2 regions of the Amycolatopsis sp. NPDC048633 genome follow, and region 2 is predicted to be linked to the other one. Evidence: riboswitches for the same ligand, from Rfam matches in the RefSeq annotation. Region 2 holds a riboswitch; the other holds the start of a gene.

Region 1 (4,208 bases), on a different contig from region 2:
CAGCCCTCGGCGTCGTCGGCGTTGGCGGCCATCTCCGTCAGCACCCGGACGCACTCGGGGTACGAGCGCAGGAACGCGATCGACGTCTCGATGTGCGCCCGCAGGTAGCCGGGCCGGTCGGCGGGGTCGACCCCGCCGCCGGTGCGCTCCTTCAGGAACTCGTTCTTCGTCTCGACCACCGTGCTGAGCACGGCCTGCATCAGGCCGGCCTTGTTGGTGAAGTGGTACGAGATCATCCGGGTGCTGCTGAGCCCGGCGCGTTCCTTGATCTTGGCGAACGTGGCTTTCCGGTAGCCGAGGTCGGCGATGACGCCGATGGTCGCGCCGATGATCTGCGCGCGCCGCGCCGCCTCGGTCACGCTGAGGCCCATCTCGGCCATGAGATCGGTGTTTACTTGCATGAGTAAAAAATTACACGAGTGAGTAAAAGAGCGCAAGAGGTTTGAACCACTGCCTCCGGGGTACGGCGAACGGCTCAAAGGCTCATCCGACCGTTGAGGCTTGCCGCGCGTCGCGTTGACCGGTGTTCTCCTGGCGCTTACCGTCGAAGGAGGTAAATCGCCACGATGTGATTCACGGTCTGGGGCCGGGTCGTGGTGGTTGATCTCCGGCGGGTCCCGCTCCTGGGACCGTCCGGCTGTCATTCGCCGGCCGTCCGGTCGGGCGAAGGGAGGCTTGCGTGGTCGAGGCTGGTTCCGAGAAGCAGCCTGTTCAGGTCGCGGCTGGTGAGCAGGGTGAACTGTTCCCCGACGACTCACTGCCCGACGAGCTGGTGGGCTACCGCGGCCCCGCCGCGTGCCAGATCGCGGGGATCACCTACCGCCAGCTCGACTACTGGGCCCGGACGAAGCTGGTCGCACCCAGCATCCGCACGGCACACGGCTCCGGCTCGCAGCGGCTGTACTCGTTCAAGGACATCCTGGTCCTCAAGGTCGTCAAGCGGCTGCTGGACACCGGGGTCTCCCTGCAGAACATCCGGGTCGCGGTCGACCACCTCCGCCTCCGCGGCGTCCGCGACCTCGCGCGCGTGACGCTGTTCTCCGACGGCACCACCGTCTACGAGTGCACCTCGCCGGAGGAGATCGTCGACCTGCTCCAGGGCGGCCAGGGCGTCTTCGGCATCGCCGTCAGCGGAGCCATGCAGGAGATCAGCGGCACCATCCACGAGTTCCAGGCCGAACGCGCCGACGGCGGGATCGTCGAGCAGCACGGGCCGGACGAGCTGACCCAGCGCCGCAACGCCCGCAAGACCGGGTGATCATCGCTGCGGGGAGGCGAGTAAGGTCCCCCCTGCGGTCGACGAATCCGCGCGGGAGAGTCCGGACCACAACCTCGAGTCCGGCGCCGAAGGAGCAAGTCCTCCCCGGAACCTCTCAGGCACCCTGGACCGCGCGGACGAGACGCCTCTGGAAAGCGGGTCGTCAGGACACAACCTGATGGCCCCGCCGACGGTGCAAGCCCGGCTCAACCTCGGGCGAAACTCTCAGGCGCCCGTTTCGCGGGTACGGACAGAGTGGGGAGGGTACGGCCTCCGGGTTTGGGTGAGCTGTGCTCGCGGAGAGCGCTCGCCTGAACCCTCCGGAGTGTCTTGTGGGGGTGCAACCCCCACACCCCGCCCGGCGGGCTCCGCCCCCGGACCCCGGCCGTGGTCGCCTTCCGTTCTTCGGTCCGGTTAGCTGGGTGGAAACACCGCCGTTCGGAGGAGGCCATCGTGGACTTGTCACTCGCCTCTCTCGAGCAAGGGATCCCTTTCGTCGAGCGGCACATCGGGCCCGGGCCGGACGAACTTCGCCGCATCCTCGACGTCATCGGCGTCGCTTCTCTCGACGAGCTCTCCGAACGTGCCGTTCCCGAGTCGCTGCGCGCCTCCGCCGGCCCGCTCGAACTGCCGCCCCCGGCCACCGAGGCCCAAGCGCTCGCCGAACTCCGGGCGCTCGCCGAGCGCAACCGGCCCATGGCCCAGATGATCGGGCTCGGCTACCACGACACCGTCACCCCGCCCGTGATCCGGCGCAACGTGCTCGAGAACCCCGCCTGGTACACCGCCTACACGCCCTACCAGCCCGAGATCTCGCAAGGACGGCTCGAGGCGCTGCTCAACTTCCAGACCGTGGTCGCCGACCTGACCGGGCTGCCGGTCGCGAACGCGTCGATGCTCGACGAGGCCACCGCGGCCGCCGAGGCGATGACCCTCGTGCGCCGGGCCGGGAAGTCCGCGTCGAACCGGTTCGTCGTCGACCGGGACACCCTGCCGCAGACCCTCGCCGTGCTCCGGACCCGGGCCGAGCCCCTCGGCATCGAGCTGGTCGTCGAAGACCTGTCCCAAGGGCTGACCGGGCTCGGGCTCGGCGGTGACTTCTTCGGGATCCTGCTGTCCTACCCGGGCGCGTCGGGTGCGGTGTGGGAGCTTGACCTGACGATCGCCGACGCGAAGAAGCACGGCGCGGCGGTGATCGTCGCGGCCGATCCGCTGGCCCTGACCCTGCTGCGGCCGCCGGGGGAGCTCGGCGCCGACGTCGCCGTCGGGTCGACGCAGCGGTTCGGCGTCCCGCTCGGCTTCGGTGGCCCGCACGCGGCCTACCTCGCGGTCCGGAAGGGCCTGGAGCGGCAGCTGCCGGGCCGGCTGGTCGGCGTCTCGAAGGACGCCGACGGCGCACCCGCGTACCGGCTCGCCCTGCAGACCCGGGAGCAGCACATCCGCCGCGAGAAGGCGACGTCGAACATCTGCACCGCGCAGGTCCTGCTGGCGGTGATGGCGTCGATGTACGCGGTGTACCACGGGCCCGAGGGACTGCGCGGGATCGCGCTGCGCGCCCACCGGATGGCGACCGTGCTCGCGGCCGGCCTCTGCGAGGGCGGGGTCGAGGTCGTGCACGGCGAGTTCTTCGACACGATCACCGCGGCGGTGCCCGGCCGGGCGGGCGCGGTCGTCGCGGCGGCCCGCGACCTCGGCGTGAACCTGCGGCTCGTCGACGACGACCACGTCGGCGTCGCCTGCGACGAGACGACCACCCGCGAACGGCTTTCCTGCGTGTGGAAGGCGTTCGGCGTCTCGGTGTCCGATGTGGACGGCCTCGACGCGGACACCGCGGACGCGCTCCCGGCGCCGCTGCGGCGCACCAGCGGTTTCCTCGCGCACCCGGTGTTCCACGCCCACCGCTCGGAAACCGCGCTGCTGCGGTACCTGCGGCAGCTGGCCGACCAGGACGTCGCGCTCGACCGCAGCATGATCCCGCTCGGCTCGTGCACCATGAAGCTCAACGCCACCGCCGAGATGGAGCCGGTCACCTGGCCGGAGTTCGCCGGGCTGCACCCGTTCGCGCCCGCCGACGACGCCGCCGGTCTCCTGGAGGTGGTCGCCGACCTCGGCGCCTGGCTCGCCCGGATCACCGGCTACGACACGGTTTCCCTGCAGCCCAACGCGGGCAGCCAGGGCGAGTTCGCCGGGCTGCTGGCCATCCGCGCCTACCACCGTTCACGCGGCGAGGGCGAGCGCGACGTCTGCCTCATCCCGGCGAGCGCCCACGGCACGAACGCGGCGAGCGCCGTGATGGCCGGCATGCGGGTGGTCGTGGTCCGCTGCGACGACGCCGGCAACATCGACCTCGCGCACCTGCGGTCCACTGTGGACGGCCATCGGGCGGACCTGGCCGCGATCATGATCACCTACCCGTCGACGCACGGGGTCTACGAAGACACCGTCGGCGAGGTGTGCGCGCTGGTGCACGACGCGGGCGGGCAGGTGTACGTCGACGGCGCCAACCTGAACGCGCTCATCGGCGTCGCCCAGTACGGCCGGTTCGGCGCCGACGTCTCGCACCTCAACCTGCACAAGACCTTCTGCATCCCGCACGGCGGCGGCGGACCCGGGATCGGGCCGATCGGGGTCCGCGCGCACCTGGCGCCGTTCCTGCCGAACCACCCGCTGCAGCCGGCGGCCGGTCCGGAGACCGGGGTCGGGCCGGTCAGCGCGGCGCCGTGGGGCAGCGCGTCGATCCTGCCGATCTCGTGGGCGTACGTCCGGATGATGGGTGCGGCCGGCCTGCGCCGGGCGACGCTCGTGGCGGTGGCCAACGCGAACTACGTCGCGCGGCGGCTCGGGGAGCACTACCCGGTGCTGTACGCGGGACACGACGGGCTCGTCGCGCACGAGTGCGTCCTCGACCTGCGGCCGCTGACGAAGGCGACCGGAGTGACGGTCGACGACG
Region 2 (4,208 bases):
ACGCCGGCCGTCGGCAAGGCGGCCGCGGACGAGGTCGGCGGCGCGTTCATCCAGACCGACGTCACCGACGCCGAGCAGGTCGAGAACCTGTTCCACAGCACGGTCGAGCAGTTCGGCTCGGTCGACGTCGCGTTCAACAACGCCGGCATCTCGCCGCCGGAGGACGACTCCATCCTCACCACCGGCATCGAAGCATGGGACCGCGTGCAGCGCGTCAACCTGACGTCGGTGTTCCACTGCTGCAAGGCCGTCCTGCCGCACATGCAGCGCCAGGGCAAGGGCTCGATCATCAACACGGCGTCGTTCGTCGCGGTGATGGGCGCGGCGACGTCGCAGATCTCCTACACCGCGTCCAAGGGCGGTGTGCTCGCGATGAGCCGCGAGCTGGGCATCCAGTTCGCGCGGGAGAACATCCGGGTCAACGCGCTGTGCCCGGGGCCGGTGAACACGCCGCTGCTCAAGGAGCTGTTCGCGAAGGACCCGGAACGCGCGGCGCGGCGGCTGGTGCACGTACCGGTCGGCCGGTTCGCCGAGCCCGAGGAGATCGCGGCGGCGGTGGCCTTCCTGGCCAGCGACGACGCCAGCTTCATCACGGCCTCGCAGTTCCTGGTCGACGGCGGCATCTCCGGCGCGTACGTCACCCCGCTCTAACGGCGCGTCTTCTTCTCCCCGGGTTTCCGCACGCCGTACACCTCCCGCAGGTACTTCCAGGCCGCGTTGAGGGTCTTGCGCTCTTCGGAGAGCTGACGTTCGCGCCGCCGCAGGATGCGGGTGGCCACCTCGGCGGCGAGGAAGGCGCCGGCGGCGAAGGTCAGCGTGCCGACGATCAGGATGAGGGCGATCACGGTGGTGGTCATGGTCACCAGCGTCGGGCCGGCCTGGGCGATTTGTCCCTGCGCAAAGCTAGCGGGTTTCGTTAGCTTTGTGAGGTGACGCACTGGCGCGCCGACGAGTGGGCGGAAGCGGTCCGGACCGGCATCCGGGCGCGGGGGCTTTCCCTGGACGAGGCCGCGCGCCGCATCGGGGTCCCGACGTCGACGCTGCGCAGCTGGATCGAGCACCGGCACGCGCCGAAGGTGACCGTCTTCGACCACTGGGCCGAGCTCGCCGAGGTCACCGGGCTCGGCGAGGCCGAGCTGCTGCGCGTCGCCGGCGTGCTGCCCGAAAGCCTCGCGAGCCCGGTGCACGTCGCGCAGGCCGCGAAGGCGCTGCGCGAGGGCATCGACCAGGCCGGGCAGTTCCTCCGGCAGGCCACGGCGCTCGTCTACTCCTCGCCCGGCACGCAGGTGGCCAACCTCATCGCCGCGTCGCCGACCGACTGGGAGATGCGGATCCGCTCCGCGACCCGCGGTGACGAGGTCCGCGTGACCTACCACCACTACGTCGGCGTCGTGGCGCCCCGGGACTTCCCCCACGACGACGCCGAGGTGCGCCGGATCCTCGAGCACGACGTCCTCGGCGAGCTGTGGCGGCCGCTCGGGCTCTACTGGCGGGTCGCCGAGGTGCACGACTGGCACGAGCCGCCGCGGCTGGTGATCCAGGTGCCCGAGCAGGAGGCGACGCGCCCGCCCGTGCCGTCGCCGGTCGTCGCCGCGCCGCCGGTCGTGGTGCTGTCGCCGATCTGGGGGTACGGCGAGCTGCTGGCGTCGCTGGTCGCCGACGGCCTCGGGTTCGGCAACGTCGACTTCCGCTACTTCGGCCTCCCGGACGCGATGGCCGACCGCGTCCGGATCACCGCCCGCGAGCTGGCCGAGCCCGCGCCGCGGCTGGTGCACACGGTGCCGCCGATCATGCTGCTGCACGGCCTGGCCGTGCCCGACCTGACCGGACGGCTCCCGGTCGTCGTCCGCTACGGCCCCCGCATGCGCGAGCGGGCAGCGCGTATTTACCGCGAGCCGCTGCTCGAAGCCGGGTTCGCGGACCCCTTGGCCGGGGCACGCGCGATCGAGCAGGCGGTGTCGTCCGGGGTACCACCGGGCTGCGCGTACTTCGAGGTCACGCTCGACGACGAGGACGTCTTCGACGGCGACGATCCGTCGCTGGACCGGCTCAACGACTCGGTGGCGTGGCTCGCCGAGCAGATCGTCGAGCAGGTGCTGCTGGGGGCCGGCCACCCGCCGGTGCCCCTGGGCGGGCCGCTGAAACGCCTGGTCCTGCCCTCGGGCCGGGTCCGGCGGCCGCCGGCACTGGCCGGCCGGGTCGTGCGGCGGGTCGCCGATCGAGGCGGACTCGAAGAGTGATGTGGCGTTGGCCCGGTGAAGTAGACGGACCTCGGAGGCGGCAGGTACCGTAGCCGCCACAACTGCAGATCGGGCCGTTGAGCCGAGGCGGGAGAGCCCTCACGAAGTCGGTGGGGCACCGAAGGAGCAAACTCCCCGGAATCTCTCAGGTACCTGCTACCGCTTCGCGCGAGGCCACTCTGGAAAGCAGGCGCACCCGCGCCTCACCCAAGGTGAAAGCCGTGCTGTGTCTACTCGAGCAGCACGGTGAAACTCTCAGGTGCCATGACAGAGGGGGAGTTCCCAGCGCACCCGTGTGCCCGGCCCGAGGAGCTCCCATCACTTCTACGCAGTTCGACGCCCGCCACATCGGCCCGTCCGAGGCCGAACGCGCGAAGATGCTGGCCGAGTGCGGCTACGGAAGCCTGGACGCCCTCGTCGGCGCGGCCGTGCCGACCGCCATCCGCGCCACCCGTGACCTGCGGCTCCCGCCCGCCGCGTCCGAAGAGGACGCCACCGCGGAGCTGCGCGCCCTCGCCGCGCACAACCGCCCGATGACGCAGATGATCGGCCTCGGCTACTCCGACACCGTCACCCCCGGCGTGATCCGCCGCAACGTCCTCGAGAACCCGGCTTGGTACACCGCGTACACGCCCTACCAGCCGGAGATCTCCCAGGGCCGGCTCGAAGCGCTGCTCAACTTCCAGACCATGGTTTCCGATCTCACCGGCCTGGCCACCGCGAACGCGTCCCTGCTGGACGAGTCGACCGCCGTCGCCGAAGCCGTCACGCTGATGCGCCGCGCGTCCAAGTCCAAGTCGAACAAGGTCGTGCTCGACGCCGAGTGCCTGCCGCAGACCATCGCCGTCGTGCGGACCCGCGTCGAGGCGCTGGGCATCGAGGTCGAGGTCCGCGACCTGCTCACCGGCCTGCCGGACGACTTCTTCGGCGTGGTCGTCCAGTACCCCGGCGCGTCCGGCGTGCTGCGCGGCCGCGGCTTCTACCACGCGATTTCCGAGTCGGCGAAGGCCGCGGGCGCGCTGTTCACCGTCGCCGCCGACCTGCTCGCCCTCACCCTGATCACCGCGCCGGGCGAGTTCGGCGCCGACGTCGCCGCCGGGTCGACGCAGCGCTTCGGCGTCCCGCTCGGTTACGGCGGCCCGCACGCCGGGTTCATGTCGGTCCGCGCCGGACTCGAGCGCTCGCTGCCGGGGCGCCTGGTCGGTGTCTCGGTCGACGCCGACGGCAACTCCGCCTATCGGCTGGCGCTGCAGACGCGTGAGCAGCACATCCGCCGCGAGAAGGCGACGTCCAACATCTGCACCGCGCAGGTCCTGCCCGCCGTGCTGGCCGCGATGTACGCGGTCTACCACGGTCCGGACGGCCTCAAGCGGATCGCCCAGCGTGTCCACGGCCTGGCCGCGGGCTTCGCGGACGCTCTCCGGAAGACCGGCGTCGAGGTCGTGCACGAGTCCTTCTTCGACACCGTCGTCGCGCGCGTCCCGGGTCAGGCCGCCGAGGTCCACGCGGCTGCCCGCGAGGCCGGCATCAACCTCGGTCACGTCGACGCCGACCACGTGCGTGTCGCCTTCGACGAGATCAGCACGCCCGCTATCACCGCGAAGGTTCTGAAGGCCTTCGGAGTCGAGGCCGACGTCCAAGACGGCGTCGCGCTGCCGAACGGCCTGGCCCGCGAGAGCGGCTTCATGGGCCACGAGGTCTTCGGCACCCACCGCTCCGAGACGGCGATGCTGCGCTACCTGCGCCGCTTGTCCGACCAGGACTACGCGCTCGACCGCGGCATGATCCCGCTCGGCTCCTGCACGATGAAGCTCAACGCCACCACCGAGATGGAGCCGATCAGCTGGCGCGAGTTCGCCGGCATCCACCCGTTCGCCCCGGCGGAAGACGCCGAGGGCTACCACACGCTCGTGGGGCAGCTCGCGGACTGGCTGGCCGAGGTCACCGGCTACGACCAGGTGTCGCTGC

The links. A riboswitch is a leader RNA that binds a small molecule or an ion and turns the genes downstream of it on or off. The one in region 2 is predicted to bind glycine.
Region 1: another riboswitch for glycine. It lies ahead of gcvP (aminomethyl-transferring glycine dehydrogenase); the one in region 2 lies ahead of gcvP (aminomethyl-transferring glycine dehydrogenase).

Annotation. Positions count from the first base shown of each region.
Region 1 covers NZ_JBEZHS010000047.1:18,738-22,945, forward strand. The annotation lists gene AB0C38_RS44830 (TetR/AcrR family transcriptional regulator) at 1-401, opposite strand, end outside; gene AB0C38_RS44835 (MerR family transcriptional regulator) at 680-1,258, shown strand; glycine riboswitch at 1,301-1,400, shown strand; gene gcvP (aminomethyl-transferring glycine dehydrogenase) at 1,709-4,208, shown strand, end outside.
Region 2 covers NZ_JBEZHS010000039.1:14,790-18,997, reverse strand. The annotation lists gene AB0C38_RS41845 (3-oxoacyl-ACP reductase) at 1-651, shown strand, start outside; gene AB0C38_RS41840 (hypothetical protein) at 648-857, opposite strand; gene AB0C38_RS41835 (helix-turn-helix transcriptional regulator) at 930-2,240, shown strand; glycine riboswitch at 2,319-2,412, shown strand; gene gcvP (aminomethyl-transferring glycine dehydrogenase) at 2,558-4,208, shown strand, end outside.